3 regions of the Duganella sp. genome follow, and region 3 is predicted to be linked to each of the others. Evidence: predicted binding sites of a transcription regulator. Region 3 holds the regulator's gene; each other region holds the start of a gene.
What was found. The regulator FliA, encoded in region 3, starts transcription of late flagellar genes. The targets are predictions, from matches to a motif close to CTAAAGTTTNNNNNNNNNNNGCCGNTA.
Positions count from the first base shown of each region.

Region 1 (9,387 bases), on a different contig from region 3:
GTCAGCGGGGCTTTGCCCAGCAGGGTGGCGGCCAGGCTTTGCGGTTTGGCGGCATCGACCGCGATGCCGGCCGCGGCGTTGCCCGCTGCCAGCGTAGCGGCGGCCTGGGCCTGGACGGCGCCGGCCGGCGTGGCCAGCGCGGCGGCCGGGTTGGGCGTGGCGCCGGCGGGCACCGCGGGGCGGCCTGCTGCCGGGGCGGCAGCGTTGTCTGGCGTCGCCGCCGCGCCGGCCGGCAAGCCTGGACGGGCCCCGGCTGCGGTGGCATTCGGATTGCCGGCTGCGCCGCCGGCTGGGGTGGTGGCGGCACCGGGCCGGGTCTGGCCCGGCATGGCCTCGCCGTCGGCCGCGGCGGCGCCATCGCCGCCGGCGGCCGGCTGGCCCGGCAGCCCGGCCTGGCCAGCGCCGGCCGGCGGCTTGCCGCTGCCGGGGAGGTACACGGCCGCGCCCTGCGACGGCAGGCTGGCCGCTTCGCCGCCTTCGGTCATGCCGCCGTCGGTGTACAACAAGGTGGGGGCGCTGCCCGGCGCGCTATTGCCGAGCTGGAACGTGGGACGCGGTTGCGCGCTCAGCACGGTGAGCGGCACGCTGGTGCCGACCTGGGTATCGCCCGGCAGCATCAGGCGGACGGCATTGTCGGCCACCTTGACCAGGTAGCTGCCGTCCTTGAGCTTGGACATCACTTCGGCCGGCACGGTCTGGCCGACCAGGCTTTGCACGGCGCGCTGGAAGGCGGCCTGGCGGCCATCGCCAATCGCGACGCCCGCACCGGCCCCATCCGCCGGCTTGACCGGCGTGACCGTGGCGGCGTCCAGGCGCGGCAACATGGCGCGCGCCTGCTTTAGACGCTACCGTAGGCGGTGACGATGCGCCGTTCCGTGCCGGTGGAATTGATCAGTTTGGACAGTTGCGCCATCCACGGCAGGGTCAGGTCGCGGATCTGGCGGTCGGCGTTGAGCATCTGGCGTATCAGTTCGATTTTCCGTTCGCGGTCGGCGCCGCTCATCGGCTGCTGCGGTTCCTGCTCGCGCAGCACCTGCACGTGGGCGGCGCAGCGCTGCTCCAGCAAGACCAGGGCGTCCCAGTCGCTGCGGGTGGCCGCTTGCACCATCTGCCCGGTCAGGTCGGCCATGGCGGCGTACACGGAAAGCACTTCTTGAATCGTCATCATAAATCAGGCGCTCGCGAGGTTGGTGGTGGGGTGGATGCCGGTGGCGGCAGGGGTGTCGGCAATCGCGTTCCAGGCGTCGCGCAACTCGGTCAGCAGACGCTGGACTTCCTCGATGATGCTGGGGTCGTTGTTGAGGTTGGCCGTCAGCAGGCGCGCGCTCATGTATTCGTACAAGGCGTCCAGCCCCTCGGCGATCTCGCCGCCGGCCTTCTTGTCGAGCGCGGCGCGCAAGCCGCTGTCGATGATCATGATGGCCTTGGAAATGGATTTGCCCTTCTCGCCGATATTGCCACTGCGCATGCCGCTCAATGCCGTGCTGAGCGCGACCAGGGCGCCATCGAACAGCATCACGATCAGCTTGTGGGGACTGGCGGCAACCACGCCGGTTTCCATGCCAACCTTGGCATAGGCGTTGACACCAGTTTGTCGAGATCCGAACATACTTGCTCTCCTGTGAGTGCGCTTGCGGTCAGGCCTTGGCCATGGCTGCAAACTGCTGCGTCAAGAATGACGCGGTGGTATTCATGCTGGCGATCGAGGTATCGAGCGCCGTGTACTGGGCGCGGTAGCGCGCCTCGATGTCGGTCAGGCGCGCGCTGAACGCATCTTTCTGCTTGGTGATGTCCTTGACCGTGTTGTTCAGCCCCTTGGTGCGGCTGGCGATCGCGCCGTCGCCGCCGAGGTAGCCGGCCGCCAGCGTGTTGAGCTGGTAGGCATAGCCCTGCGAGAAGCCGAAACTGCCGCGCGAGCCGGTGGTGTCGCCGGTGATGGTCAGCTTCAGGCCTTCGATCGGCGCGCCGGCGGCGCCGGTCAGGGTCTGGCCGTCGCCGGTGGCGGTGTAGCCACCGATAGTGCCGGCCACATCCTTGCCATCCACCGAGGTGCCGCCGCCGAACACGGTCGCGACCGAGGTGCCGCTGGCGGTGTTGATATGGATGTTGGACTTGGAACCGTAGCGCGTCGAGTTCAGCTTCAGCGTGCCGTCATCGCCGACCGTGGCGGTGACGGTGGCGCCGGCCGACGAGAAGGCACTGACGCCGTTGATGCTCGACTGCAGCATGGTGGCCAGCTGGCTTGGGTTGTAGGTGCCGGCCGGCAGGGTGATGGTGGCGGTGTTGTTGACGTTGGACGGCGTGGTGTCGTTCAGGGTCACGGTCCAGGTGGTGTCGGCATCGATGGTGGTCTCGGCCGGCAGCACGGCGGTGCCCTGCAGGGTGCCCTGGGTGGCCAGCTGGGTGATGTCGACGCGGTAATCGCCGGCCTGGGTCTTGCCGGTCGAGCTGACGAACTTGACGTCGGGATCGGTGCCGCGGCCGACCGCCGCGAACAGGCCGGCGATGTCGCCGTAGTTGTCGTTGATCGCCTTGCCCAGCTTGCTGGAGTCCAGCGTCAGCGTGCCATCTTTCTGGAACGAGATGCCGATCTGCGACAGATTGGTCAGCTTGCTGCCCTCCAGGCCGGTGATCGAGCTCGACATCTCGCGCCGGATCGAGGCGCTCAGGTTGCGGATGGTGGAGTCGCCCAGCAGCGGGCCGCCGGTCTTGGTATCCGGGTTGTAGCCGCTCAGCTGAGTGATCTGCGAGTTGAGGTCGTTATAGGCCTTGACGAAGCCGCTGACCGAGCTGTTCAACGCGGTGGAATCCTTGGCGATGGTCAGCGTGGTGCTGCCGGTTTTCAGCGTGCTCAGGGTGACGCCGCTGATGGCACCCGAGATGCCGGCGCTGGAACTGGTGACGTCGATGCCATTGACGGTGGCCTTGGTGTCGGCCGCCGCCGCCTTTTGGCTCAGGTTTTGCGTGCCGGCCGGGTCGTAGGCCAGCAGCGCCTCCAGCGCCGGATCGGCCGGGTTGCCGCCCGAGCCGCTCAGCGTGATCTTCATGGTCGAGCTGGCGCCGGTGGCGCTGGAGGTGAGGATCAGGCGGTTGGGCGTGGCGTTGGTGCCGGTGGAACCGTCCGAGACGATGCTGGCGGTCACGCCGAAATTGCCCTTGTTGATGGCGGCAACAATGCCGGCCAGCGTGTTGTTGGAACTGTCGATCACGATGTTGCCGCTGGTGCGGGTCGAGTCGGCGGTGAAGCTGGCGCCGAGGTAGGCGCCGCCCACGCCGGCCGTGAAGCCAGCGCCGGCCGGGTTGGTGCCGCCGACCGAGATCGGGCTGCCGTCGGCCGAGATCAGCGAGATCGAGCTGACGGCCGTGGTGCTGGAGCCGATGTTGGCCACCCCGGCGGCGTTGCCGATGCCGCCGGTCACGGTGCCGGTCGACGAGACCGCCTCGGCAATCGCGATGTTGGAGCCGTCGGCATTGGTAAATTGCAGCGTGCCGTCGGCAGCGCTGCCGCTGACGGTGATGTTGGCGTCGGCCAGCGCGCGCGCCACGGCGGTGTTGCCGGTCAGCGCGGCATCCAGCGAGGCGGCGGTGATGCCGGCGCCGCCGGCCACGCCGGCCGCCTGGGTGGCGATTTCCACCCCGCCCACGGACAGCGAATAGGTGCCGCCGCCGCTGGTGTCGATGTCGCCAAAGCTGGAGGCGCCGCCGCTGCCAAACAAGGTGGCGCTGGTGACGGTGGCAGCGGCCTTGGCCGAGACCCCGGTGGTGGTGCTCTTGGCATTGATGGCGTCGGCCAGCAGGCGGGCGCTGCGGGTGGTGCCGTCGGTGGCAATCGCGGTGTTGTTGATGGTCAGCGCGCCAGGCGTCAGGCCGCCGGTGCTGAGGCTGGCGCCCAGCTGGGTGCCGGTCAGGCCGAAGCTGCCGCCGCTGACGGTGCCGAGCGAGAAGTTGATGGTGGTCTTGGCGCCGGTGCCGATGGCGGCCGTGGTGGTCTTGTAACCGCCCGAGGCCAGCGTTTGCGCCTGCGCCACCTGGGTGACGTTGATGCGGTAGCTGCCGGGGATGGCGGTGCCGGTGGCGGTGGCGGTCAGGATCGAGGTGTCGCCGGGGGTGGCCGACATGGTCTGGAAGCCGGACAGGGAGGTCAGGCCCGACAGCGCCGACTGGAACGAGCCGAGCGCGCCCGACAGATTGCCAAAAGCGGACACCTGCGCCAGGTAGCTGGCCGATTTCTTGTCGAAATCGGCCAACGGCGCAGACTCCACCGCCATCAGCTTGCTGACGATGCTGTCGACCGGGATATTCGAGCCGATGCCGGGAGAAGAGATGCCCACTTTGTGCTCCTGTGTAAAACAATAATATAAGACAATATCGGCAGAATCAAACCGGACTTGAGAGGGGAGAACACCCGCCAGTTCGCGCAAAGCTGAAAAAACAGGCAGCGTTGAAAGGCTGGAAAGACGTGCTGACTGGCAGCAAAGACGGAGACGGCGCTCCCGGAGTCAGGATGCCACAGATGGGGAAAAAGCGGCGCGCGCGGGGCGCGGCCGCTTCAGGCGGTTTGCTGGATCAGCAGACCGGTGCTGGATTTGGCTTCCAGCGCTTTGGCGATTTCCAGCGCTTCGGGCGTGGGAATCTGGCGCAGCACTTCCTTGGTGGTTTGATCGACCACCTTGACCACGGTGCGCTTGCTGTCGCTGTCGATGGAAAACTCCAGGCCCTGCGACTTGGCCTGCACCGACTTGTTCAGCTGCGACACCGCCTCGTTCACCTGCTCCAGCGAGGGCGCCGCCGCAGGCGCTTTCACCGCGGCGGCGGTCTCGACGGCGGTGGCCGGGGCCCGTGCGGCACCCTGGGCGACGGCGGCGTCGGAACCGACCGGGGCGCTTGCAGCCGGGCGGCCGCTCGCGGCCGTGGTGGCCGAGCCTATGGTATCGATAGTCATGATGCTTCCTTTACGAAAAATCCCCGACTGACAAGATCAGCCGGGGAACCTGGTTACGGCGGCGCTTGCGGCGCCGTCTCATCCCCGGATTTTAGCCACGCAGCAGCGACAGCACGCCGTTCGGCAGCGAGTTGGCTTGCGCCAGAATCGCGGTACCAGCTTGTTGCAGGATCTGGCCGCGGGTCAGGCTGGCGGTTTCTGCAGCGAAGTCGGTATCTTGAATACGGCTACGCGAGGCAGACAAGTTCTCGGTGGCGGTGTTCAAGTTCGAGATGGTCGAGGCGAAGCGGTTCTGGATCGCACCCAGGGCAGCGCGGTTGCTGTTGATCTGGTTCAGCGCCGAGTCGATGGTTTTCAGTGCCGCGTTCGAACCGTCCACGGTGCTCACGTCCAGCTTGGCGACCGATTGCAGGTCCGAGCCGATCGCGGTGCCGGCAGTGCCGCCCAGCACGGCGGTGCCGGTCGAGCTGATCGAGAAACCGGAGTCCGACGAGAAGCTCAGCTTGCCACCCACGGTGACCGAGTTACCGCCCGCTACCGGGATAGCGACGGCTGGCGCGTTCACTGCAGGCGTGGTGCCATTGGCCGGGGTGCTCGCGCCAGCGATGGATGCGGTGCCCAGACCGGTGGCGGCATCCGCCAGGTCGTTGGCGATATTGATGTCATCGCCGTTGCTGTTGCTCAGAACCAGCGAGGATACGCCAGCGCCATCTTTCTTGATCGAGGCGGTCACGGCGGTGGTGCCGCTCTGCGCGTTGATCGCTTGGGCCAGGGCCGACAAATCGCCGCCGACCACTTTGGCCGAGATGGTCACCGCTTTCGAGGTGGCATCGTTGGCCACCGAGTTGGCGCCGCGCAGGTCGAACTGAACTGCGCCATCGCTGATGCCGGTGATGGTGGCCTGGGTCGAGGCGGTGGCGGTGACGCCAGTGGTGCCGCTCAGACCGTTGATGTTGGCGGCAATTTTCGCGGCGCTGTCACCCGGGGTGGTGCCGTTCAGGCCCTTGACGGTCAGCGTGGTGCTGACGCCGGCGCCGGACTTGATGGTCAGGGTCTCGTCGGCGGCAATGTTGTTGCTGCCGGTCGCATTCGACGCTGCCTGCGACAGGGTGGTGGAATCGGCGCCGGCACCGCCGGTGGACGACGACAGGGTGTTGTTGCCGAGATCGGTGGCCTTGGCCGATTGCACGCCAATGTTGATGGTCTGGCCGGAATTGGCGCCAACCTGGAACTGGGCCGAGGTCAGCGAACCGTCCAGCACGTTCTGGCCGTTGAACTGGGTGGTATTGGCCACGCGGTTCAGTTCGTTCGACAGGGCTGCCACCTCGTTCTGGATCGACTTGCGGTCGGAATCCGAGTTGGTGCCGTTGGCCGACTGCACGGCCAGTTCGCGGATACGCTGCAGCAGATCGCCGGCGGTGCTCAAGCCACCTTCGGCCGTCTGCGCCAGCGAGATGCCGTCGTTGGCGTTACGGGCAGCCGTGGTATTGCCGCGAATCTGCGACGTGAAACGCTCGGAAATAGCCAGACCGGCAGCGTCGTCTTTTGCGCTGTTGATGCGCAGACCGGACGACAGGCGTTGCAGCGAGGTCGACAGATTGGCTTGCGAGGTGGTCAGGTTACGTTGCGAATTCAGCGAAGCAATATTAGTGTTGATGACTTGTGCCATGATGTTTCTCCAAACTGGTACTACTTATTGTGGGCCGGGTGCCTCAGTTCCCCTTGGTCTGCCTCTCTGTTTCCGAAGCAATCAAACCGCAGTTATTCCCAGTAACGGGTTCCCATACGGAAAGTTTAGGGCGCAAACGCGGGAAAATTTTTGCTTTCAGGGCTAAAGTTCGTCATGCATGAGCGTCTAAACGACGGTAAAAAACGAAACTTTAGGGCGAAAAAAAATTTATTTCACCCCGAAATTGCTCAAAAAAAAACCCGGCGCAGCGGCCGGGCGGGGCGGGCAGGACAAGAAACGGCCTAGTCGGCCACCACCACGCGGTTTTTACCGGTCTGTTTGGCGGTGTACATGGCTTTGTCGGCCCGTTTGACCAGTTCGGTCTGCTCCTCGTTCGGGCGGCGCAGGGCCACCCCGGCCGAGAAGGTGATCAGCACTTTCTCGTTATCGTGCAGGAAGAAGTGCTTGGTCAGCTCGCGCTGCAGGCGGGTCATGGTGGAGGCGGCCGCCTCGACCGTGGTTTCCGGCATCAGGATCAGGAATTCCTCGCCGCCAAAGCGGGCAATCACGTCCATCGAGCGCAGCGTGTCCTTGACGATCTTGACCAGGTGCTTGAGGGCGGCGTCGCCGGCGATGTGGCCGTAAGTGTCGTTGAGCTTTTTGAAATCGTCCAGGTCCAGCACGGCAATGCACAAGGGCGTGCCGCGGCGGTCGGAGCGGGCGGTCTCGCGCTCGAACACATCGTCCAGGCCGCGGCGGTTGAGGCTGCCGGTCAGCTGGTCTTCGCGCACCAGCTCGCTCAAATGCTGCAGCTTGGCTTCGAGGGTGTGGATGCGGGCCTCGGCGTCCTGCACTTCCTGCTTGGCCAGCATCATCTTGTCGCGCGCCTTGAGCGCCTCGTTCTGGACGATGCGGGTTTCCTTCAGCACCTCGTCGAGGATGCTGTTGAGCTCGGCGATATTGTCGGCCTTGCTGATCTTGTCCGAATAACCGCCGATTTTCTCGTGGAAGTCGCCGGTCGAGGCCGCCACTTGGCCGAGGCGGTCGATAAAGGTCATCATCATGTTCTTGACGGTGAGCTTGACGTCCGCCAGGCTGTGCTTGAGCTGGCCCTGTTTGTAAATCACTTCCTTCAGGCTGCGCGTGGCTTCTTCCAGCGCGCGCACGTCCAGCGGGCCGGCGATCAGGTTTTGCACCGCCTCGATCTGGCCGCGCAGCCAGCTGTCGTCGTCCAGCAGCTCGCTGACGTTTTCCAGCAGCAGCTTGAACAGGCGCAGCAGCAATTCCTGCTGCTCGCCGCTGTCGGCGCCGCGCAGCTCGATCTGGTAGCACAGCTGTTTCAGGCGCACGGCAATCTCGGCCAGCGCTTCCTCGCTGTGGGCGGTCTTGGTGGCCGCGCCCAGCGACTCGGCTTCGGCCACCAGCACCGGCGTGCCGGACAGCAGCGAGGCCACGGCAAAGGTCAGGGTGCGGCTCAGCAGGTCGCGCAGGGTGCGGGTCTGCTCGCTCTCCTCGCCGGGCAGGCCGGCCACCTCGATGCCTTTTTTGGGCGCCACGAAATGCTTCTCGACCAGCTGCGACAGCGCGCGCGCATAGCCGTCCCAGTCGCGCGTCTTGACCGCGCGGTTGAAGCGGCGGCCGAACTCGGCCAGGTCGCCGCTGTTTTCCGTCAGGCGCGTGGCAAACTGGCTCAGCACCGATTCCGGGCCCGGATCGGCGCTGCCCAGCGGGGCGGCCGGCGCCGGCGGTTCGGCGGCAATGCCGGCAATCTCGTTATAAATGTCGCGGTAGGCTTCCGGCGTCGGCGCAATGCGGCGCAGCGCCAGGCGCCGGAACGCTTCGCGTGCGATGTCGGCCGGATTCTGCTCGGGAGTGGGTGGTTTGCTGGACATGGTGACGCGCGGCCCTCTTAATGGTTTACCAATTACGTCTATGATAAGCCTGCTGTCCGTCCGGCAATACCGGAATAAAGGGCCGGAAGGGGGCTTTCATCCGTGTATAACTATCTTAACGCCGCTTATTCAATGAGTTGATTTTTAATCGCATAGTGCGTCAGTTCGGCGCTGTTTTTCAGCTTCATTTTCACCAGCAGGCGGGCGCGGTATTCGCTCACCGTCTTGACCGACAGCGACAGTTCCTTGGCGATCATGCCCACCGTCTTGCCGGAGGCGATCATGGTCAGGGTCTGGTATTCGCGGTCGGACAGGGTTTCGTGCAGCGGCGCCTCGTGGTCGTCATTGACGTGGTTGGCCAGCTCCTGCGCCAGCGCCGCGCTGATGTACTTGAGGCCGCCGGCGACCTGGCGGATGGCGTTGACCAGCTCCTTGGGCGCGCTCTGCTTGGTCAGGTAGCCGGCCGCGCCGGCCTTGAGCGCGCGGATGGCGTACTGGTCCTCGCGGTGCATCGACAGCATCAGCACCGCCAGCTCCGGCCGGTCCTTCTTGATCTGCTTGAGCACCTCGATGCCGTTACGGTCCGGCAGCGAGATATCCAGCAACATCACCTGGCAGCCGGATTTGCGGAACAGCTTGACGGCATCCAGCCCGCTCTCGGCCTCGCCGGCCACCACGATGTCGCGCGTCTCCGCCAGGATTTGCTTCAAGCCCTCCCGCACAATGGCGTGGTCGTCTGCAATGAAGACCTTGATGATGGCTTTTTCTGTCATGAATCTCTACACATTATTTCGACGTGGAAATGTTTTCTGCCGCTATTGTAGCGTCCGCAGCGGCGGCGATGAGGCTGTCGCGTGCGGTATCGCGCTTAATTTTGATTGCCA
Region 1 covers NZ_JBCNLB010000036.1:1,964-11,350, forward strand. Annotated here, with positions in the region: gene ABDW57_RS27625 (flagellar hook-length control protein FliK) at 1-824, opposite strand, end outside; gene ABDW57_RS27630 (flagellar protein FliT) at 839-1,168, opposite strand; gene fliS (flagellar export chaperone FliS) at 1,172-1,609, opposite strand; gene fliD (flagellar filament capping protein FliD) at 1,638-4,331, opposite strand; gene ABDW57_RS27645 (flagellar protein FlaG) at 4,550-4,942, opposite strand; gene ABDW57_RS27650 (flagellin) at 5,034-6,611, opposite strand; gene ABDW57_RS27655 (diguanylate cyclase) at 6,914-8,503, opposite strand; gene ABDW57_RS27660 (response regulator transcription factor) at 8,629-9,276, opposite strand; gene ABDW57_RS27665 (histidine kinase) at 9,290-9,387, opposite strand, start outside.
Region 1: the regulator FliA is predicted to act here: its motif matches at 6,800-6,826, upstream of ABDW57_RS27650 (flagellin).

Region 2 (9,387 bases), on a different contig from region 3:
CCGTATTCTTGAGCAACTCCTCGGCGTTTTCGATTACCTGGCGCAAATCGTCCAGCAATCGTTCCTGGGTAGGGCTGCTTGGTTCAGGACCGTCCATGACGTCCCCCTGTGAAAACTGTTGAAAAAGCCGGGCGGCAAACTAAGCCAATATAACCGTGCCCGCGCACATCGGCTTGCGCGCGCTCAAACGCACTGCAAGGCCACACTTGCAGCTTAGGGCATTATTTCTCAAAAGCAAGAAAAATTACGCGCCAACCACGCTGATTCTAACGTCGCCCACGCTCACCTGCTGGCCGGCGCGGATTTTCGCGGTCTTGCGCAGCTCTTGCTTGCCGTCGACTTTGACATCGCCACTGGCGACGATCTGCTTGCCGGCGCCGCCGCTGTCGCACAGCCCCACCAGCTTAAGAAGTTGATTTAACTCAACAAATTCGCCATTTAATTCGAAACTTACTTTCTGCATTTTATCCTCTGCTGCCATGATGTGAAATCGGTTTGTCTAGTGTAGCGGCATTCCGACAGGCCCGCAGTTTACCTTATCCCCGCACGGTAATTTGGATTGCTAGGCAGCAAAGAAAGGAATATGCTGAACTCAACTGCTGAAAGTTTGAGCAGGGCGCAAAGACCGCAGCGAGTTGCATCATGAACAAGCTTCCCCTGGCATTGGCGACACTGGCCCTGAGCGGGACCAACGCCGTCGCATCCGATCCGTTTGCACCGTTGCAAACCCCTCCCTGGTTTGAAAAACGCGCCAGCGCGGCCCTGTTGTTTGAGGCTGCCGACCGTCAGGGCGCGCTGGCCGACGCGTTCTCGCACGACCAGCGCCATGCGGTGTTTTCCGGCGCGCCGCGCCTGCACTTTGGCGCCTTGCCGGACAATCTGGCGCTGCTGGACCCGCTCGGCCCGCTGCTGAACGAACACAGCAAGCGCTTCCTCAGCAGTGCGGAATTCGAAAAGAAAATGGGGCGCGGCACCGGGATACTGACCTTTGGCCTGCTGCGCGAATCGGGCGGCGCGCCGGGCTCGCAGCACAGCATGTCGATGATCCTGAACACGCGGCCGACCACGCGTTTCACGTCGCTGTCGCTGGGGTATGCGTTGTCGCCCAGCAGCTCATTGATGGCGATGGCCTCGTATGGCAAAACCGATGGCATCGGCACGCCGGACAGCCTGCTGTCGCAGGTGTCGTCGGTGCGCACGGTGGCGTACAGCGTCGGTTACGTGAAGCGGCAGCTGTTTGCCAATAATGACCGGATGGCGTTCACCCTGTCGATTCCGGCCAAGGTGCGCACCGGTTCGCTGGATTACAGCGGCGCGCTGTCGCAGTCGGTCGATCCCGGCGTGGCTGCGCTGGGCCCGCCGCGCCTGAACCTGCGGCCGACCGCCACCGAGCGCGACCTGGAATTCAGCTATACCCGTTTCCTCGGGCGCGACGGCAGCAAGGGGCGGGTGACCGGGGCGGTGATGTACCGCGTCAATCCCGGCCACGATGCCTACGCCAAGCCCGATCTGCTGATGGGTGTGCGCTATTCCTACGGCTTTTGATCAGCCTTTGGCACCCGGCCTGGTCATGTCCAGCGGCACGATCCACTGCTCGAACTGCTCGGCGCTGACGTAGCCCAGCGCCAGCGCGGCTTCTTTCAAGGTGGTGCCTTCGTGCTGGGCTTTCTTGGCGATGGAGGCCGCCTTGTCGTAGCCGATGTGCGGCGCCAGCGCGGTGACCAGCATCAGCGAGCGCTCCATCAATTCCTCGATACGGCCGCGATTCGGTTCGATGCCGTGCACGCAATGTTCCTCGAAGCTGCGCATGCCGTCGGCCAGCAGGCGTGCGCTTTGCAGGAAGTTGTGGGCGATCATCGGCTTGTAGACGTTGAGCTCGAAGTTGCCGGAAGCGCCGCCCATGGTGATGGCGACGTCGTTGCCGAACACCTGGCAGGACAGCATGGTCAGCGCCTCGCACTGGGTCGGGTTGACCTTGCCCGGCATGATGGAGCTGCCCGGCTCGTTTTCAGGAATGGTGATTTCGCCCAGGCCGGAGCGCGGGCCGGATGCCATCCAGCGCACGTCGTTGGCGATTTTCATCAGCGCGGCAGCCAGGGTTTTCAGCGCGCCGTGGGCGGACAGCAGGGCGTCATGGCCGGCCAGGGCGGCGAATTTGTTGTCGGCGGTCTTGAACGGCAAGTGCAGCGCGTGCTCCAGCTCGGCGGCGATGCGGGTGGCGTATTGCGGATGGGCGTTGAGGCCGGTGCCGACCGCGGTGCCGCCGGCCGCCAGTTGCAGCACGCCCGGCAGGGCGGCGTTGATGGCGTGTTCGGCAAAATCCAGATGGGCGACGTAGCCGGAGAATTCCTGGCCCAGCGTCAGCGGCGTGGCGTCCTGCAGGTGGGTGCGGCCGATCTTGACGATGTCGGCAAAGGCTACGGCCTTGGCGTGCAGGCTGGCGCGCAGCTGCTTGAGCGCCGGCAGCACGTTGTTGGCCAGCGCCTGGGCGGCCGCCACGTGGATGGCGGTGGGGAAGATGTCATTCGAGGACTGGCCTTTGTTGACGTCGTCATTCGGGTGCAGCAGGCGCTGCTCGCCGCGCACGCCGCCCATCAGCTCGGAGCCGCGGTTGGCCAGCACTTCGTTCATGTTCATGTTGGACTGGGTGCCCGAGCCGGTTTGCCACACGGCCAGCGGGAATTCGCCGGGATGCTGGTTGGCCAGCACTTCGTCGGCGGCCTGGGTGATGGCGATGGCTTTCGCGCCGTCCAGCAGGCCGAGGTCGAGGTTGACGCGGGCGGCGGCGCGCTTGACGCTGGCCAGCGCGTGGATCAGTTCGAGCGGCATTTTCTCGGTGGAGATGCGGAAATGTTCGAGGGAGCGCTGGGTTTGCGCGCCCCACAGCTGGGCGTCGGGGACGTCGATCGGGCCAAAACTGTCGCGTTCGCTACGGGTGCTCATGGATTGTCCTTGGTGGGAAATGAGGTGAATGAGTGTAGCGCAGATTGGAAAAATTAACCGGGGGCTACAAATCCGGAAAAATCGGCCGTTATAGCTGTTACACTTTAGAACTCCTTGCTTCCAAAACACGATGCAGTACAAGCATTTCACTACTTCGATAGTCGCCCTGGTCTTGGCTGGCGCTGTGCAGGCGGCCGAGCTGGGCGATATTGTGCCGCGCTCGTATATCGGCCAGCCGCTGGCGGTGGATATCGATCTGGTGTCGCTGACGCCGGAGGAGGTGAATGGCTTGCAGGTGCGTCTGGCGGCGCAGGATGTGTATCGCGGCGCCAATGTGAGCATGAATCCGGCGCTGGCGTCGGTCCGCATGCAGGTGGAGCGGCGCGGCGGCAAGCCGGTGTTGCATGTGGCCACCACGCGGCCGGTGGAGGCGGATTATCTGCATTTGTATGTGGAGCTGGGCGTGCCCGGCAAGCAGGAGGTGCGTCTGGCGACGGTGTGGCTGCAGCGCGATCCGAATCCGCCGCCACCGGTGGCGGTTGCGCCAGCGGCACCGGCGGTGCCGCTGGCCAGCGCGATGACGCCGGCGCAGGCGGAGCAGATTGCTGCGCAGGCGCGGGCGGCCCGGGCGGCGGCCAGCCAGGCGGCCGGCAAACCGGCTGCGGTTGCGGCCGGGGCAGCCGCTGGGGCAGTTGCGGCAGACGCGTCAGGCGCAACTGCGGCCCGGACTGGCGCAGGCACGGCTGGGGCGGCGCCGGCGAGTGCGCCGGCTGCCGGCACGGGCGGTGCTGGTGGTGTGGCCGGGGCGGCTGCGCCGGCGCGCGACCGCAGCAAGCCGGCGCCGTTGCCGTCTGTGCACGAGGCCGAAACTGGCGTGCCGGGCGAGGTGAAGGCTGCCGCGCAGGCGCGGCGGATTGCTGGCGTGCTGGTGTCGCCGGATGGCAAGCCGATCAAACCATCTGCCAGGGAAGAATCGGCCGAGGTGCCGGTGGGCGTGTCGCAGGCTTTGTTGCCGCTGGCGCCGCTGCCGCTGCCGAAGGGCGTCAAGCGGCCAGCGTCGGCCTCCTGCCCGGCGGGCGGCATCACTGCCAAGGAGTGCGTAGCGCTCGATAATCACAATACCGAGATTTCCTCCAAGTTGACCGAGCTGGAAGGCAAGCTGAAGGCGCTGCAGGGCGCGCTCGGCGGCGCTGCACCAGCGGCCAAAGGCGCGGCGCCTGCGGCGGGGCACGGCGAAGGCCCGGCCAGTGCGGCCACCGCGAAGGCGGCACCCGGCGCGATGCTTGCCGCCGCCGCGGCCAGGCCGGGGGCGGCCAGTGCGACGTCTGATGGGGCCAAGCCTGCGGCATCTGCCGCTGCGCCTGCCGCAGCCGAAAAGCAGGCGGCCTCGGGCACTGGTCAAGGCAAGGCATCGGCCGACAGCGCCGCTGGCGCGGCCGGCGGCGGGAAGGGCGCGGCCGCAGGGCAGTTGTCGGCCAGCATGGCAGCGCAGGGCGAGACCGAGATGCACGCGGCGAAGGTGGCGGCCAGTGAAACAGCGGCCAGCGCGGCGGCATCCGCGGCATCGGCATCCGTGCCGACCAAGCAGGTGCGCGTGCTGCCCAAGCTGAAGTACAAGAAGGAAAAGGACAAGCCCGCCGAGCAAACCAGCAGCAGCTTGCCGCTGATCGCCGGCGGCGCCGGCCTGCTGGCGCTGCTGGGCGGCGGCTTCGTTCTGTGGCGTAAGAAAAAAGCCGGCAAAGGGCCGCTGAAGATCTGGCAAGGCTTCCGCAAGAAGAAGGTCGAGGAGCCGGAAGAGGAATTCAAGCCGGTGCCGGAACCGGCGTCGTCAGCCTCGTAATGCGGTGAGCGCATAAGCATATAGCTGCAAGCTCTAAATTGGTGCAGGCGATCTGGGGTATAGTATTTTTTTCACATCAACCAACCCCTTCCTCATGAGCTACCAAGCACAGTACCAAGCCTTCAAACAACTCGGCCTCAAACTCGATATGTCGCGCGGCAAGCCCGCGCCGGAACAACTGGACCTGTCCAACGCGCTGACTGCGGCGCTGGACGGCTACACCGCCGCCGACGGCACCGACGCCCGCAATTACGGCGGCACCATCGGCCTGCCGGAAGCGCGCGCGCTGTTCGCGCAGTTGCTGGATGTGCCAGCCGCGCAAGTGGTGGTGGACAGCAGCTCCAGCCTGTCCCTGATGCATGACGTGATTATCTACAGCCTGCTGAACGGCGTGCCAGGCCATGCGCCGTGGGTGCAGAATCCGGTGACCTTCCTGTGCCCGGTGCCCGGTTACGACCGCCACTTCGCCATCTGCGAAGCGCGCGGCATCAAGATGATCAATATCCCGATGAATGAGCAAGGTCCGGACATGGATCTGGTGGAAAAACTGGTGGCGGAAGACGCCAGCATCAAAGGCATGTGGATCGTGCCGAAGTACAGCAATCCGGGCGGTGTGGTGTATTCGGATGCCGTGGTACAACGCCTGGCCGCGATGAAAACCGCAGCCCCGGATTTCCGCCTGATGTGGGACGACGCCTATCGCTTCCACCATCTGGGCGAGCAGAAGCTGGCCGTGGCGAATATCCTGGAAGCCTGCGCCAAAGCCGGCAATCCGGACCGCGCGATCGTGTTCGCCTCGTCCTCCAAGGTGAGCTGGGCGGGTTCGGGTGTGGCGGCGCTGGCGGCGTCGCCGGCCAATATCGCCTGGTGGACCAAACACGCCGGCCTGCGCAGCATCGGCCCGGACAAAATCAACCAGCTGCGCCACGTGCGTTTCCTGAAGGACCTGCCGACCGTGGAAGCGTTGATGGAAAAACATCGCCAGCTGCTGAAGCCAAAGTTTGATGCGGTGCTGGAACAGTTCCAGGCCTATCTGGGCGATGTGCCAGGCGTCGCGTGGACCCGTCCGGAAGGCGGCTACTTCATCGACCTGATCACCCCGGACGGCGCTGCCAAGCGCACCGTGGCGCTGGCCAAGGAAGCCGGCATCACCCTGACCCCGGCCGGCGCCGCCTTCCCCTATGGCGTCGATCCGAAAGACCGTCACATCCGCATTGCCCCAAGCTTCCCGTCGCTGGACGAGATCAACAAAGCGGCGCAAGGCATCGCCCTGTCACTGCGCGTGGCGCTGGAAGCATAAAAAAAAGCGCCTCGAAGGAGGCGCTTGCTTGATTTCCGGGCCGGTCCGTTTATTGACGGGCCATGCCTGGGATGCTGTTCATCCAGGGATCGGTGGCGTCGCGGATTTCGCGGTCGTTGGCCAGGATTTGCTTCAGCAAGTCGATCTTGCGCAGGCGTTGCGCGCCGCTCAGGGCTGGCACACCGGTGCTGATGGCGCGCGACTCGGTTGCGCATTCGGTTTCCAGCTTGCCCAGGCGGTCCAGATCTCCCATGCGTGCAGCGGCCGCCATTTGATTGGTCAAACCGGCAATGTTTTCGTACATCGAGAGGACTTCGGAAGAGGTCATATTCCCACCTGGCTAAGTTAAAGCGGATTACCGCATGTCCTGATTAACGTCGCCTTAAACGGGAACTTTAGGGTTTTCTGAAAAAAAATCGAAAAAAAATCCGCCTGCGGCAAAACAGGCGGATTTTGATGACGAAAGATCAATGCTTACTTGACCAGCTCTTCCAGGCCGGCGCTCAGTTCGTCCGGCGGCGGCATGTCGTCGATCAGGGCATTGTCTTCCAGGCCCAGTTCTTCGGCCAGATCGACCGGGTAGCAGGCGGCGATTTCGTCGTCGTTCAGCTCGGCCTGCGCCACGCGTGCGCGCCAGGCGGCCAGGGCCACCACAGCGGCCAGGCGGTTCAGTTCGCCGTTGTGGTGCGGCTCAGGGAAGGCCGAGATGGTTTCCGAGAAGGTGTGCGGGAATTTCCAGCGCTTGGCCAGTTCGGCGCCGACATCGGCAAAGGTGTAGCCCAGCGATGCCTGTTCGGCGTCCAGACGGCGCGAATCCAGCGGACCGGCGACTTTATCGAGCGCCATGGCCTGTTCCGGCGCCGCCGAATGGATCACCAGCTGGCCGATGGCGTGCATCATGCCGATGGTAAAGGCAAGGTCGGTGTTTTCCTTGGTTTTCTTGGCAATCCACTTGGCCGAAACAGCGGTGTGCAGGCTGTACTTCCAGAATTGCTTCAGGTCAAGGCCGGGCACGGTCTTAAAGCCGCTCACCAGACCGGAGCTGATGACCAGCGTGCGCACAGTGACGAAACCGAGCATCAGCACGGCATCTTCCACGGTGCCGATGCTGCGCGAGACATGATAGTAGGCCGAGTTGGCCAGGCGCAGCAGCTTGGCGCTCAGTACCGGGTCCGTCGACAATTTTTTCGCGATCTCTTCGGTCGAGACGCTGGCCTTGTCGAAACTGCTGATCAGCTCTTCTACGACCTTGGGCGCAGTGGGCAACGCAGTTGGATTCTGGAACAGGGCATCAAGTTTCATATTTATCTCCTCGGTGATTAGCGCGTTGCTGTAGGCTAACTATATAGGGATTCCTCGAATGATAGAAGAGATTTACGGGGAAGCGTCGCTTTTCTGTGTCGGGGTACACTGGCGCCATGGAACAAAAACAGATAGATGAAATTACCCAAACCACGTTGCGGCATTACGAGCGCAATGCCGAGCAGTTCTTCGCTGGCACCATCGATCATGATGTGAGCCAGAATATTGCGGCGTTGCTGGAAGCGATCGAAGCGCCGGCGCCGTATCGCTTGCTGGATCTGGGCTGCGGGCCGGGACGGGATTTGAAGGCATTCAAGGCGATGGGGCACGAACCGGTCGGTATCGATGGTTCGGCGCGCTTTGTCGAAATGGCCCGCGCGTTCAGCGGCTGCGAAGTGTGGCAGCAGGATTTCGTGCATCTGGATTTGCCGGCGCAGCACTTCGATGGCATCTACGCCAATGCTTCATTGTTTCACGTACCCAGCGCCGCGCTGCCGAAGGTGCTGCGCGATCTGCATGACGCGCTCAAGACCGGGGGCGTGCTGTTCAGTTCCAATCCGCGCGGCGATAACCGCGAAGGCTGGAACGGCCCGCGCTACGGCAGTTACTACGATTATGCAACGTGGGAGCGATACCTGACCGATGCCGGCTTTACGCCGATCCGCCACTACTACCGGCCGGAGGGTTTGCCGCGCAATCAGCAGCCATGGCTGGCCAGTGTTTGGCGTTGCGTACGGAACCGCACGGAAGCTCGACCATGAGCGGCCTATAGTGGTGTTCATGCACGCAGCGCTGGGCTGCGTGTCCTTTAGCTAAGAAGGAGTTCATCATGAACAAGGATCAAGTCAAAGGTAAAGTCAAGGAAGTCGGCGGCAAAATCCAGGAAGAAGCTGGCAAGCTGGTAGGCAGCTCGGAGCAGCAAGCCAAAGGCCTGAACAAACAGGCTGAAGGCAAAATCCAGAAAGGCTATGGCGACGCCAAGGAAGCCGCTGAAGATATCGTCAAAGGCAACCGCAACTAAGCCTGTCGTCCCGGCGCAGGCCGGGACCCATGGAACGTTTGCGCTGAGTTGCTGCATGCTTTCTATGGATCCCGGCCTGCGCCGGGACGACGGGGTGTTTACTCAGGCTTCAGATTTTTCTTGAAGAACGCCTCGATATTGCCATACACATGGCGCTGCGGCGCGCGGCCTGAGATGCCGTGTTTGCCGCCCGGATAAGTCATCAGCTCAAAGTGCACATTGCGCTTCACCAGCGCGTCGATCATGCGCGTGGTGTTGGTGAACAGCACATTGTCATCAGCCATGCCGTGCATCAGCAGCAGCGGCGATTTCAAACCATCCAGATGCGAGTACACGCCGCTGTATTCATAGCCGGCCGCGTTCTCTTTCGGCGTGCCCATGAACTGCTCGGTGTAGTGGGTGTCGTACAGCGACCAGTCAGTCACCGGCGCCACCGACACACCCATGGCGATCTTGTCCGACGCTTCCGCCAGCAGGCGCAAGGTCATGAAGCCACCGTAGCTCCAGCCGAACACGCCGATGCGCTTGGCGTCGACGAAGCTTTGCTTGCCGAGCCACTCGATGCCGGTCAACTGGTCTTCCACTTCCACGCGGCCCAACTGATGGTAATTGGCGTCGGTGAATGCGCGCTCGCGGCGGAACGAACCGCGGTTATCCAGACGCCAGACCACAAAGCCTTGCTGCGCCATATACTGGTCAAAGAAGTTGCCCCACTTGCGCGACACGTGCTGCGAATGCGGGCCGCCGTAAGTCGACAGGTAAACCGGATACTTCTTGCCCGAATCGAAGCCGCTTGGCTTGATGATGGAGTAGTACAGCGTCTGGCCATCCTTGGCCTTCAGCGTGCCGTACTCGGTCTTCAGGTGCGCGTCCAGATATTTGCCGTACGGGTGGCTGGCGTTCAGTTCGTTATGCTCCAGCCACTGGATCATGCTGCCGTCCGGACGACGGATGCTCACTTGCGGCGGCGTGTCCGGGTTG
Region 2 covers NZ_JBCNLB010000015.1:19,336-28,722, reverse strand. Annotated here, with positions in the region: gene ABDW57_RS21010 (DUF883 domain-containing protein) at 1-97, opposite strand, end outside; gene ABDW57_RS21005 (RNA-binding S4 domain-containing protein) at 245-463, opposite strand; gene ABDW57_RS21000 (hypothetical protein) at 643-1,545, shown strand; gene fumC (class II fumarate hydratase) at 1,546-2,943, opposite strand; gene ABDW57_RS20990 (LPXTG cell wall anchor domain-containing protein) at 3,074-4,783, shown strand; gene ABDW57_RS20985 (aminotransferase class I/II-fold pyridoxal phosphate-dependent enzyme) at 4,878-6,083, shown strand; gene ABDW57_RS20980 (flagellar protein FliT) at 6,133-6,411, opposite strand; gene ABDW57_RS20975 (HDOD domain-containing protein) at 6,558-7,385, opposite strand; gene ABDW57_RS20970 (class I SAM-dependent methyltransferase) at 7,502-8,146, shown strand; gene ABDW57_RS20965 (CsbD family protein) at 8,215-8,406, shown strand; gene ABDW57_RS20960 (S9 family peptidase) at 8,505-9,387, opposite strand, start outside.
Region 2: the regulator FliA is predicted to act here: its motif matches at 6,456-6,482, upstream of ABDW57_RS20980 (flagellar protein FliT).

Region 3 (9,387 bases):
CCAGGGTGTTGGACGGCCCCGGCTGGAACGTATCGTTGATGACGCTGACCGTGCCGTCGCTGGCGATGCTGATCTTGGTGTCGGGCGGCACCGCGATCGGCCCGCCATCGCCGATCACCGTCTGGCCGCTGCTGGTTTGCAGGATGCCGTTTTCGCTGATTTTCAGGCTGCCGTTGCGGGTGTAGGCTTCCGAACCGTCGGCCGACTGCACCGCCAGCCAGCCCTGGTCGCGGATGGCGATGTCCAGCGCGCGGCCGGTGGTCTCGATCGGGCCGGCGCGGAAGTCCGAGCCGACCGTGGCATCAACCACGAAGGCGCGCGTGGGCAAGCCTTCCGACACCACCGGCACCGCCCGGAATGAATCGAGCTGGGCGCGGAAGCCGGTGGTGGTGGCGTTGGCCAGGTTGTTCGACACGGTGGCTTGCTGCTCCATCACGTGCCGGGCGCCGGTCATGGCGGTGTAGACGAGGCGGTCCATGATCTACCCGTCGATTAACGCAGGTTGACCAGCGTCTGCAGGATCGAGTCCTCGGTCTTGATGGTCTGCGCATTGGCCTGGTAGACGCGCTGCGCGGTGATCATGTTGACCAGTTCCGCCGTCAGGTCGGTGTTGGAGGTTTCCACCGCCGCCGACCGCAGCTGGCCCATCGAGCCAGCGTTAGGCACGCCCACGGTTGGCGGACCGGAGGCCGAGCTTTCCGCCCAGGCATTGTTGCCCAGCGGGGTCAGGCCATCGACGCTGGCAAAGTTGGCCATGGCGATCTGGCCCATGGCGCGCGACTTGCCGTTGCTGTACTGGCCCAGGATCACGCCATTCTCATCGATCGAGTAGCGCTGCCAGGAGCCGGCCGAGTAACCGTTCTGGGTCGAGCCGAGGTCATTGGTCACGCTGCCGTACTGGGTGGTCTTGTCGAACGTGGTCGAGACCGTCATTGGCACTTGCGCGCCGGTGTCCGGGAAGATCGGCAGCTGGATCTGGAACGGCAGGGTTTGCGGCGGATTCATCAGGGCCATGGCCTGCGGGTCCAGCGCGCCGTTCTTGGTGAACAACAGCGTGCCGACCTTGACCGCTGGCACCGTGATGGCGGCACCCAGGATGGCGTTGATCTGGTCCGGGGTCTTGCCGGTGATCGAGCCGCTGACGGTCGGATCGAGCGCGGTGTAGGCCGCGGTCAGCGCATCCAGCTGGGCCTGGGTGGCGGCAGCCGGCGGCGTGCTGGCGGCGGTCAGCATGGCATTATAGGCCGCGGTGGCGTAGGTGCCGGCCGCCGCTGCGATGGCGGCATCATCCGGCGGCGTGGCGCGCACGGCGTCGTTGTAGGCGGTGCGGGCGTCGATGGTCGGCTGGTCGGTGGCCACGGTGGCCGCCACACTGGCCGAGACAATTTCCTTGTTGTCGGCTGCGGCGTACACGTCCCAGGTGTTGGCATCGGTCTTGACGTAGTAGGTCGTCATGATGTGCGCGGTGCCCAGCGAGTCGTACACGTTCAGCACGGTCTGCTTGTTGTAGCTGGTGGGGTCGTTGGCGTCGAACGGGATCGTGGTGGGGACGGTTTCCGCCGAGCTCAGGTTCAGCTGGAAATTGGCCTCGGTGGTCTGCACCGGGGTCAGGTCGGACTTGTCCAGGGTCAGCGGTACTGGCGCGCCCAGCTGGATCACGCCAGCCTTGTTGGACAGGTAGCCGGTCAGCTGCGCGCCCTGCGCATTCACCAGCGTGTGGCTGGAGTCTTCGTGGAACTGGCCGTTGCGCGAGTACTGCACCGCGCCATTCACCACCAGGCGGAAGAAACCGCCGCCGTTGATGGCCACGTCCAGCGGGTTGCTGCTGGTCTCGATATTGCCCTGGGTGAATTGCTGCGCCAGCTTGGACACCGTCACACCAATACCGGCGTTATTGCCCGACACGCCATTCAGCGAATTGGCATACAGGTCGGCAAACTGCGCTTGTGACGCCTTGAAGCCCACGGTGCTGGCATTGGCAATGTTGTTGCCGATAACGTCCAGCGATTTGGATGCAGCATTCAAGCCGCTCAGTCCTTGTTGGAACATGGTATTCCCCTATCTAGGTGTGACTTGTTTAACTGCGCTTACAGAACTTCTTTCACATCGCTCATGGCGAAATGGCCGAGCGAGGTATTCAGTTTGACGCCGCCGCTGCCGGTCGACACGCTGGCCACGGCCGCCAGTTGCAATGGCGTGGCGCTGAGTTTGCTGCCGGCGTTGGAAGCCTCGACGGTAAAGGTGTATTCGCCGGCCGCCGCCGTGGTCTTGGCGTCGGTGGTGCCGTCCCAGGTGATCGGATAGGTGCCGGCCTCGGCATTGGTCATGCTCATGGTGCGCACCGTCTTGCCGTTCTTGTCCTGGATGTTGATGGTGACGCTTTGCGCATCCGACGGCAGGTCGATGCCGAACACGCTGGAACTGGTGGTCTTGCCATCGGCATCGGTGCTGCTGCTGAGCGTGATGCCCTTGCCTTCCACCAGGATGCCCTTGCCGATCAGGCTGATCGCGGTGGCCGACTGGGTGCTGGCAATGTCGGTGCGCAGCGATTCCAGCGTGGCGTTGACCTTGTTGATGCCGGTCACCGTCGACAGCTGGGCCAGCTGGCTGGTCATGGCCGCGTTGTCCATCGGATTCAGCGGGTCCTGGTTCTGCAGCTGGGTGACCAGCAGCTTCATGAACTTGTCCTGGTCCGCCTGCACGCTGTCGGTGCTGGTTTTGCTGGTGGTGTCCACACTGTTGGTGGTGGCTGCCTTGGGCGTATCGATAATGCCGCTAATCGCCATGATGACCTCTTGCTCTTAGTTAGGTTTGACCGATGGTCAGGGTTTTCAACAACAGCGTTTTCGCCGCATTCATGGTTTCCACGTTGGTCTGGTAGGAGCGCGAGGCCGACAGCATATTGACCATCTCGTCCACCACATTCACGTTCGGCATGGTGACGTAGCCGTTTTCGTCCGCCGCCGGATGCTTGGGGTCGTACATCATCTTCATCGGCGACTGGTCTTCCACCACCTGCTTGACGCGCACCCCGGTGGCGGTGCCGCCGTTGGTGGGCGTCTGCGCCTCGAACACCACCTGGCGCGCGCGGTAGGCTTCGCCGCTGGCACTGGTGGCGCTGTCGGCATTGGCCAGGTTGGAGGCCACCACGTTCAGGCGCTGCGCCTGCGCGCTCATGGCCGAACCCGACACATCAAAAATTTTGAATAGCGACATGATTAGTTCCCTGACTGGAGCGCCGCCAGCATCGCCTTGATCTGGCCATTGATGGCGGTAATGCCGGCTTCATAACGGATGGCGTTGTCGGCAAACTGGTTGCGTTCGACGTCCATGTCCACCGTGTTGCCATCCACCGCCCCCTGGATCACACCGCGGTACAACAGCGGCGTGCCGTCAGCCAGCGTACCGGCGTCTTGCTGAGGGTTGGGGTAATGCTTGCTGGCGGTGGTGCTCAAGGTTTGTCTGGCGTCGGGATTGGCCTTGTCCAGCGCGGCCTGCAACGCGCTGCTGAAGTCGATATCGCGCGCCTTGTAATTCGGTGTGTCCGCATTGGCAATGTTGGAGGCGAGCACGGTCTGGCGCGCCGAGCGCAGGCTGAGCGCAGTCTCATTAAAGCGCATGTAATCGTCTAACTTGCTGCCGAGCATGATTCGCTCCCCTTCCACATTGGTGACAGATTCGATGATACGGAGTTGGCCGCTGTCACCATCGGGCGATAAACACCCCATTTCCAGTCCTATTCCACGCTTCAAGTCCAGCCCGCCAGACTATGATGGCAACATTGAAGGGGAAACCGACGCCATGAAATCTCGCTTACTTACGCGCTTGCTGAGCACTGCACTGGCGGCCAGCCTGCTGACCGCCGCTGGCACCGCCGCCGCCCAGAACGGCCGCCAGGACATCGCCGTGCTCAAGCGTACCGTTGAACAGTTTTTGCAGGTGCAGGCCGGCGGCCTGCCGGGCGAAGTCACGGTCAACGTCGGCGCGGTCGATCCGCGCCTGAACCTGGCCGCCTGCCCCGATCCGCAAGCCTTCTTCATGCCCGGCGCACGCGCCTGGGGCAAAACCTCGGTCGGCGTGCGCTGTGCGGCGCCTTCGGCCTGGACGGTATATATTCAGGCCAGCGTGACGGTGGTGGGCGATTATGTCGCCAGCGCCGCGCCGCTGGTGCAGGGCCAGCCGATCGACGCCGGCCAGCTGACCATCCTCAAGGGCGATTTGACAATGTTGCCAGCCGGGATAGCCACCGACGTCAACCAGGTGATCGGCCGCAGCGCCACGGTGTCGTTGCCGCCAGGAACTCCCCTGCGCCTGGATACCTTGCGCAGCAAGCCGGTGGTGCAGTCGGGTCAACTGGTGCGCCTGGTGTCCAGTGGCAATGGTTTCAGCGTGTCGGCCGAGGCGCGCGCCATGAGCACGGCCGGCGAAGGCCAGGTGGTGCAGGTGAAAACCGCCAACGGCCAGCAAATTACCGGCATCGCCAAGACTGGCGGGACGGTGGAGGTGGCATTTTGAGCAACTTGCGGCACAGTCCAGCTAAAGTTTCCGCCGCCGCCGCCGTTACCGACTCAGATCCCGGAGTTTCGTACTCCTAGCTGAGAAGGAAATGCTGTGAAAATCAATGACACATTAAAGAGCACGCCCGGCCTGCCGTCGACGCCTGCTGCTACCGGCTCCACCGCGCGCGGCGCGGAAAAAGCGGCCGAAGCGGCGGCGACCAACGTTGCGTCGGACAATGTACGCCTGTCGCCGCAAGGCCAGGCCATGGCGGCCAGTTCGGCCGGCGGCGCCAATGCGGTGTTCGACACCAAGAAAGTCGAACGCATCAAGCTGGCGATTGCCGACGGTCAGTTCCAGGTCAACTCGGAAAAAGTAGCGGATGGCTTGCTGGATACCGTCAAGGATCTGCTGCACTCAAGAAAACGATAGGATCATCATGACCACCGTCACCCCGCTGAACAGCCTGCGCGAAGAAGAACAGATCATGTCCACCCTGCTGGACGTGCTGCGCCAGGAGCAGCACCTGCTGGTGACGGCGGACATCGAGGCCTTACCGGCCATCACCACCCGCAAAACCGCGCTGGTCACGCAAATGACCCTGTTGTCGGCGCAACGTCACCGCTCGCTGGGCAAATGCGGCTTTCCTGCCGAGGAAGCCGGCATGGATGCGTGGATCGCCGCCAGCGGCGAAGCGCGCGACGAATCGGCCAGTCTGTGGCAGGCGCTGTTGCAGCACACGCGCGAAGCCAAGGAACTGAACCGCGTGAACGGCATGTTGATCAATAAGCAGATGGGGCACACCCAGGGCGCGCTGCAGGCCTTGCGGCCGCAAAACGGCACGGCCAACAACTTCTACGGCCCGGCCGGCATCTCCACTTCCCTGCCGCGCAGCCGCGGTTTCCTCGCCGGTTAATTCGTCGGCACTTCCGTACTTGGATCGGGGATACCCGACAGAATGGTCACCGCCACGCGGCGGTTGCGTGCGCGGCCCTGCGCCGTGTCGTTCGGCGCCACCGGCTGGTTGGAACTGAAGCCCACCGCCGTCAGGCGCTGCGGCGCCACGCCGGCATCAATAAACAAGCGCACCACGCTGCTGGCGCGCACCGACGACAGCTCCCAGTTGGACGGGAAACGGGTATTGCCGATCGGCTGATTGTCGGTGTGGCCTTCCACCTGCACATCGTGACTGTCGTCCTTGAGCAGGGCCGCCACCGCGCGCAGCGCTTCCACCGATTCCGGCATCAGCCGCGCATCGCCCGGATCGAATAGCACCGAAGCATTGATCTCGACGCTGACGCCGCGGCTGTTCTGCGTCACCCGCACCTTGCCCTCCTTCACCAGCGGCGCCATGGTGGACAACAGATCCTGGGCCAGCTTGGTCATCTGCTCCTTTTCCTTGCGCAGCAATTCATTGCGGCGCTTGATGGCCGGATTGGGAATGGGCAGATTGGGCACCTCGGTATTGACCGGCTGCGCCGCGCCTTTGCCACCGAAGGCGTCACCCAGCGCGTCAGAGAAAATCTTGTACTTGCCGATATTGACCGCCGAAATCGCGTACATCACCACAAAAAACGCGAACAGCAGCGTGATGAAGTCGGCGTAGGAAATCAGCCACCGTTCGTGGTTTTCCGGTTCGTCGTCGAACTTCCTGCGCGCGCGCCGGTACTGCATCTCAATGCTCCCGCAGCAGCGTGGCGATGCGCTCGTCAATCACGCGCGTGTGGTCGCCGGTGGCGATATCGTAAAACACCGCCGCCGCAATCTCCTGCTGGTGCACGGCCTGGGTGACGATCGCTTTCAGCTTGTTGGCGATCGGATAGAAGAACAGATTGGCCAGGCCGACACCGTAGATGGTGGACACAAACGCCACCGCAATGCCGGAGCCCAGCTTGCTCGGGTCGGTCAGGTTTTCCATCACATGGATCAGGCCCAGCACCGCGCCGAGGATGCCGATGGTGGGCGAATAGCCGGCCGCCGATTCCCAGATGCGCACCGCCTGGCGCTCCTCGGTTTCATAGGCGGTGATTTCGGTGTCCAGCAGCTGGCGCAGCTTGTCGGGCGCGATGCCGTCAACAATCAGGCGCAGACCCTTGGTGTTGAATTTGTCCTTGGAGGCCAGCATGTAACGCTCCAGCGACAGCAGGCCGTCGCGGCGCGCCGCCAGGTTCCAGGCGTTGATGTCGCGCGCCAGCGCGGCGCGGGTGTCGGGCGGCGGCGCAAACACCAGCCGCAGCATGCGCAGGCCGCGCCACAGGGTTTTCGGCCGCGTCTGCAGCAGCACGGCGCCGAAGGTGCCGACCACCACGATCGCAAACGCCGCCGGTTGCAGCAAGGAAGTGACCTTACCGCCCTCCAGTCCCTGGCCGATGACGATGCCGGCCAGCGCCACCAGGACGCCGGCTACGCTGGCCCAGTCCAAGACCGCTCCCGGAGTGAGGCACGCAGGCGCGCCACGGCTTGCGTATGCAGCTGCGATACGCGCGATTCAGAGACACCCATCACGGCGCCGATTTCTTTCAAGTTGAGCTCCTCTTCGTAGTACAGGCCCATCAGCATTTTTTCCCGCTCCGGCAAGGCGTCGATGGCGTCGATCACGGCCTGGCGGAAGTCGCCGTCCAGCAGCGAGCGCAGCGGATCGGCTTCGTCGTCCGAGGCGTAACGGTCGAGGAAACTGTCGTTGCCGTCATCGTCGTGGAAATCTTCGTAGTACACCAGCTGGTGGCCGCCGCCGTCGGACAGCATTTCCTGATAGTCGGCCAGCGACAGCTTGAGCGACTTGGCCACTTCCGATTCGCTCGGCGGCCGGCCCAGGCGCTGCTGCAGCGTCGACATGGCCGCCTCGACCTTGCGCATATTCTGGCGCAGCGAACGCGGCAGCCAATCGCTGTTGCGCAGCTCATCCAGCATGGCGCCGCGGATGCGCAACACCGCGTAGGTTTCAAATTGGGCGCCGTGGGTTTCTTCGTAACGGCTGATGGCGTCGAGCAGGCCGATCATCCCGGCTTGCACCAGATCGTCGACTTCGACGCTGGGCGGCAGTTTCGCCTTCATGTGGTGGGCCAAGCGCTTGACCAACGGCATGTGTTCCGTCAGTAAGGTGTCCTTGTCCGCTTTCCCTTTTACCGTGTACATTCGAATATTTTTGTATTAATTAAGCGCTGAGTTGGCTATTTCCCCCCAGCGCGAAGCGCCCCGCCAGCTGACGGAACGCGACTGAAGCCCCGGCCAGCGGAAACGCATCAACCACCGCGCGCCCCAAGCGCGCTGCGCGTTGCAGGTACTCATCCGCCGGCACCGAGCCCATGGAAACCAGGTTGACCGCCAGGTAACGGCTGGCTGCCTGTGCCATATTATCGTATACCACCTTTGCCTCCGATTCGGAAGCCCCGGTCACCAGAATCCCGAACGGGCGACGGCCCAGTTCCTGGTTCAGGCGCTTAATCATACTGTAGGCGGCCTTGATCGAGGTAGCGCTATTGGAAACTTGCACCACGATTTCCGAGCTGGCCATGACCGGCACCGGAAAGGCCACGCCGTCAAATTCGCCGTCCACCAGCACCATGCCGGTTTGCTTGGCCATCACATCGAAAGCCTTGGCCAGGCGGCGCGTTTCGTCCGGACCGGAGCGCGCCGCGCCGCGTGTCATGGACGCCACAGCAAACCCTTGCGGCACCGGATGAATGACCTGGTTCAGGCCGCACTCCTGGCGCGCCACGTTCAGCAGGCTGTGGCCGCCATCGACGCCAAGGCGCGAAGCCACGCCGTGGGCGCTGGCGCAGGCGTCGACGATCAGCACGTCGTTGCCGGCGCGGGCCAGCGAGGCGCCCAGGTTGACCAGCATGGAACCCTTGTCGTCCTGCGGCGCTGCCGACAGGAAGGTGACGATGCGGGGCTGCGGCCCCGCCAGCATGCGGCGCAGTCCCTCCGCCTGGTCGAAATTGAAGTTAGCCAAGGTGCACCTCGCGCTCGGTGGTCAGGCCGAAACCTTCCCTACTCATCAGCAGAGGCAGCTCTGCATCCTGGTATTGGGTGTTGACGATATCGCGTTTCAACTTGAAAGCGCGGTCGATCAGGTAGGCCGGATCGGCCAGGTGCAGGTCTTCCGGCACGCGCTGGCCATTCGACACGTAGAACAGGTTGAGTTTGTGGCGGATCACCACGTCCAGCACATTGCCGATGGCGGCGGCCTCGTCCAGCTTGGTCATGATGCAGCCGGCCAGGCCGCTGCCCTGGTAGGCGCGCACCACTTCGCTCAGGGTTTCCTGGGTGGCGGTGGCGTTCAGGCACAGCAGGCGTTTGACGTTGGCGTCGGCGCCTTGCAGCATGGAGACTTGTTCGGTCACCATCTGGTCGCGCTGGCTGACGCCAACGGTGTCGATCAGCACGGTGTGCTTGTTTTTCAGCTCTTTCAGGGCAATGCGCAGGTCGGCTTCGTCTTTCACCGAGTGCACCATCACGCCGAGGATCTTGCCGTAGATGCGCAGCTGCTCGTGGGCGCCGATACGGTAGGCGTCGGTGGTGATCAGGGCCAGCTTGTCCGGGCCGTGGCGCATCACGCAGCGCGCGGCCAGCTTGGCGGTGCTGGTGGTCTTGCCGACGCCGGTCGGGCCGACCAGTGCGAACACGCCGCCCTGGTCAATCAGCGCATCTTCGTTGGCCATGGTTTGCAGGTTGCGCGCCAGGACGGTTTTCATCCAGCGCAGGCTGTCGGCGGCGTCGCGCTGATTGGCTGGCAGTTTTTCGATCAGGTAGCGCGCCAGGCTGGCCGAGAAACCGGCCGCCAGCATGGAACGCAGCACGGCGGTCTTGTGCGGCTCGCGCGCCTGGGTCGCGCCCCACGACAGTTCGGCCAGCTGGGTTTCCATCATGCCGCGCATGGCGCGGAGT
Region 3 covers NZ_JBCNLB010000001.1:1,055,597-1,064,983, reverse strand. Annotated here, with positions in the region: gene flgF (flagellar basal-body rod protein FlgF) at 1-478, opposite strand, end outside; gene ABDW57_RS04905 (flagellar hook protein FlgE) at 493-2,049, opposite strand; gene ABDW57_RS04900 (flagellar hook capping FlgD N-terminal domain-containing protein) at 2,088-2,786, opposite strand; gene flgC (flagellar basal body rod protein FlgC) at 2,806-3,216, opposite strand; gene flgB (flagellar basal body rod protein FlgB) at 3,219-3,647, opposite strand; gene flgA (flagellar basal body P-ring formation chaperone FlgA) at 3,802-4,515, shown strand; gene flgM (flagellar biosynthesis anti-sigma factor FlgM) at 4,612-4,929, shown strand; gene ABDW57_RS04875 (flagellar protein FlgN) at 4,937-5,413, shown strand; gene motD (flagellar motor protein MotD) at 5,410-6,171, opposite strand; gene ABDW57_RS04865 (flagellar motor protein) at 6,173-6,919, opposite strand; gene ABDW57_RS04860 (RNA polymerase sigma factor FliA) at 6,901-7,632, opposite strand; gene ABDW57_RS04855 (antiactivator of flagellar biosynthesis FleN protein) at 7,652-8,452, opposite strand; gene flhF (flagellar biosynthesis protein FlhF) at 8,445-9,387, opposite strand, start outside.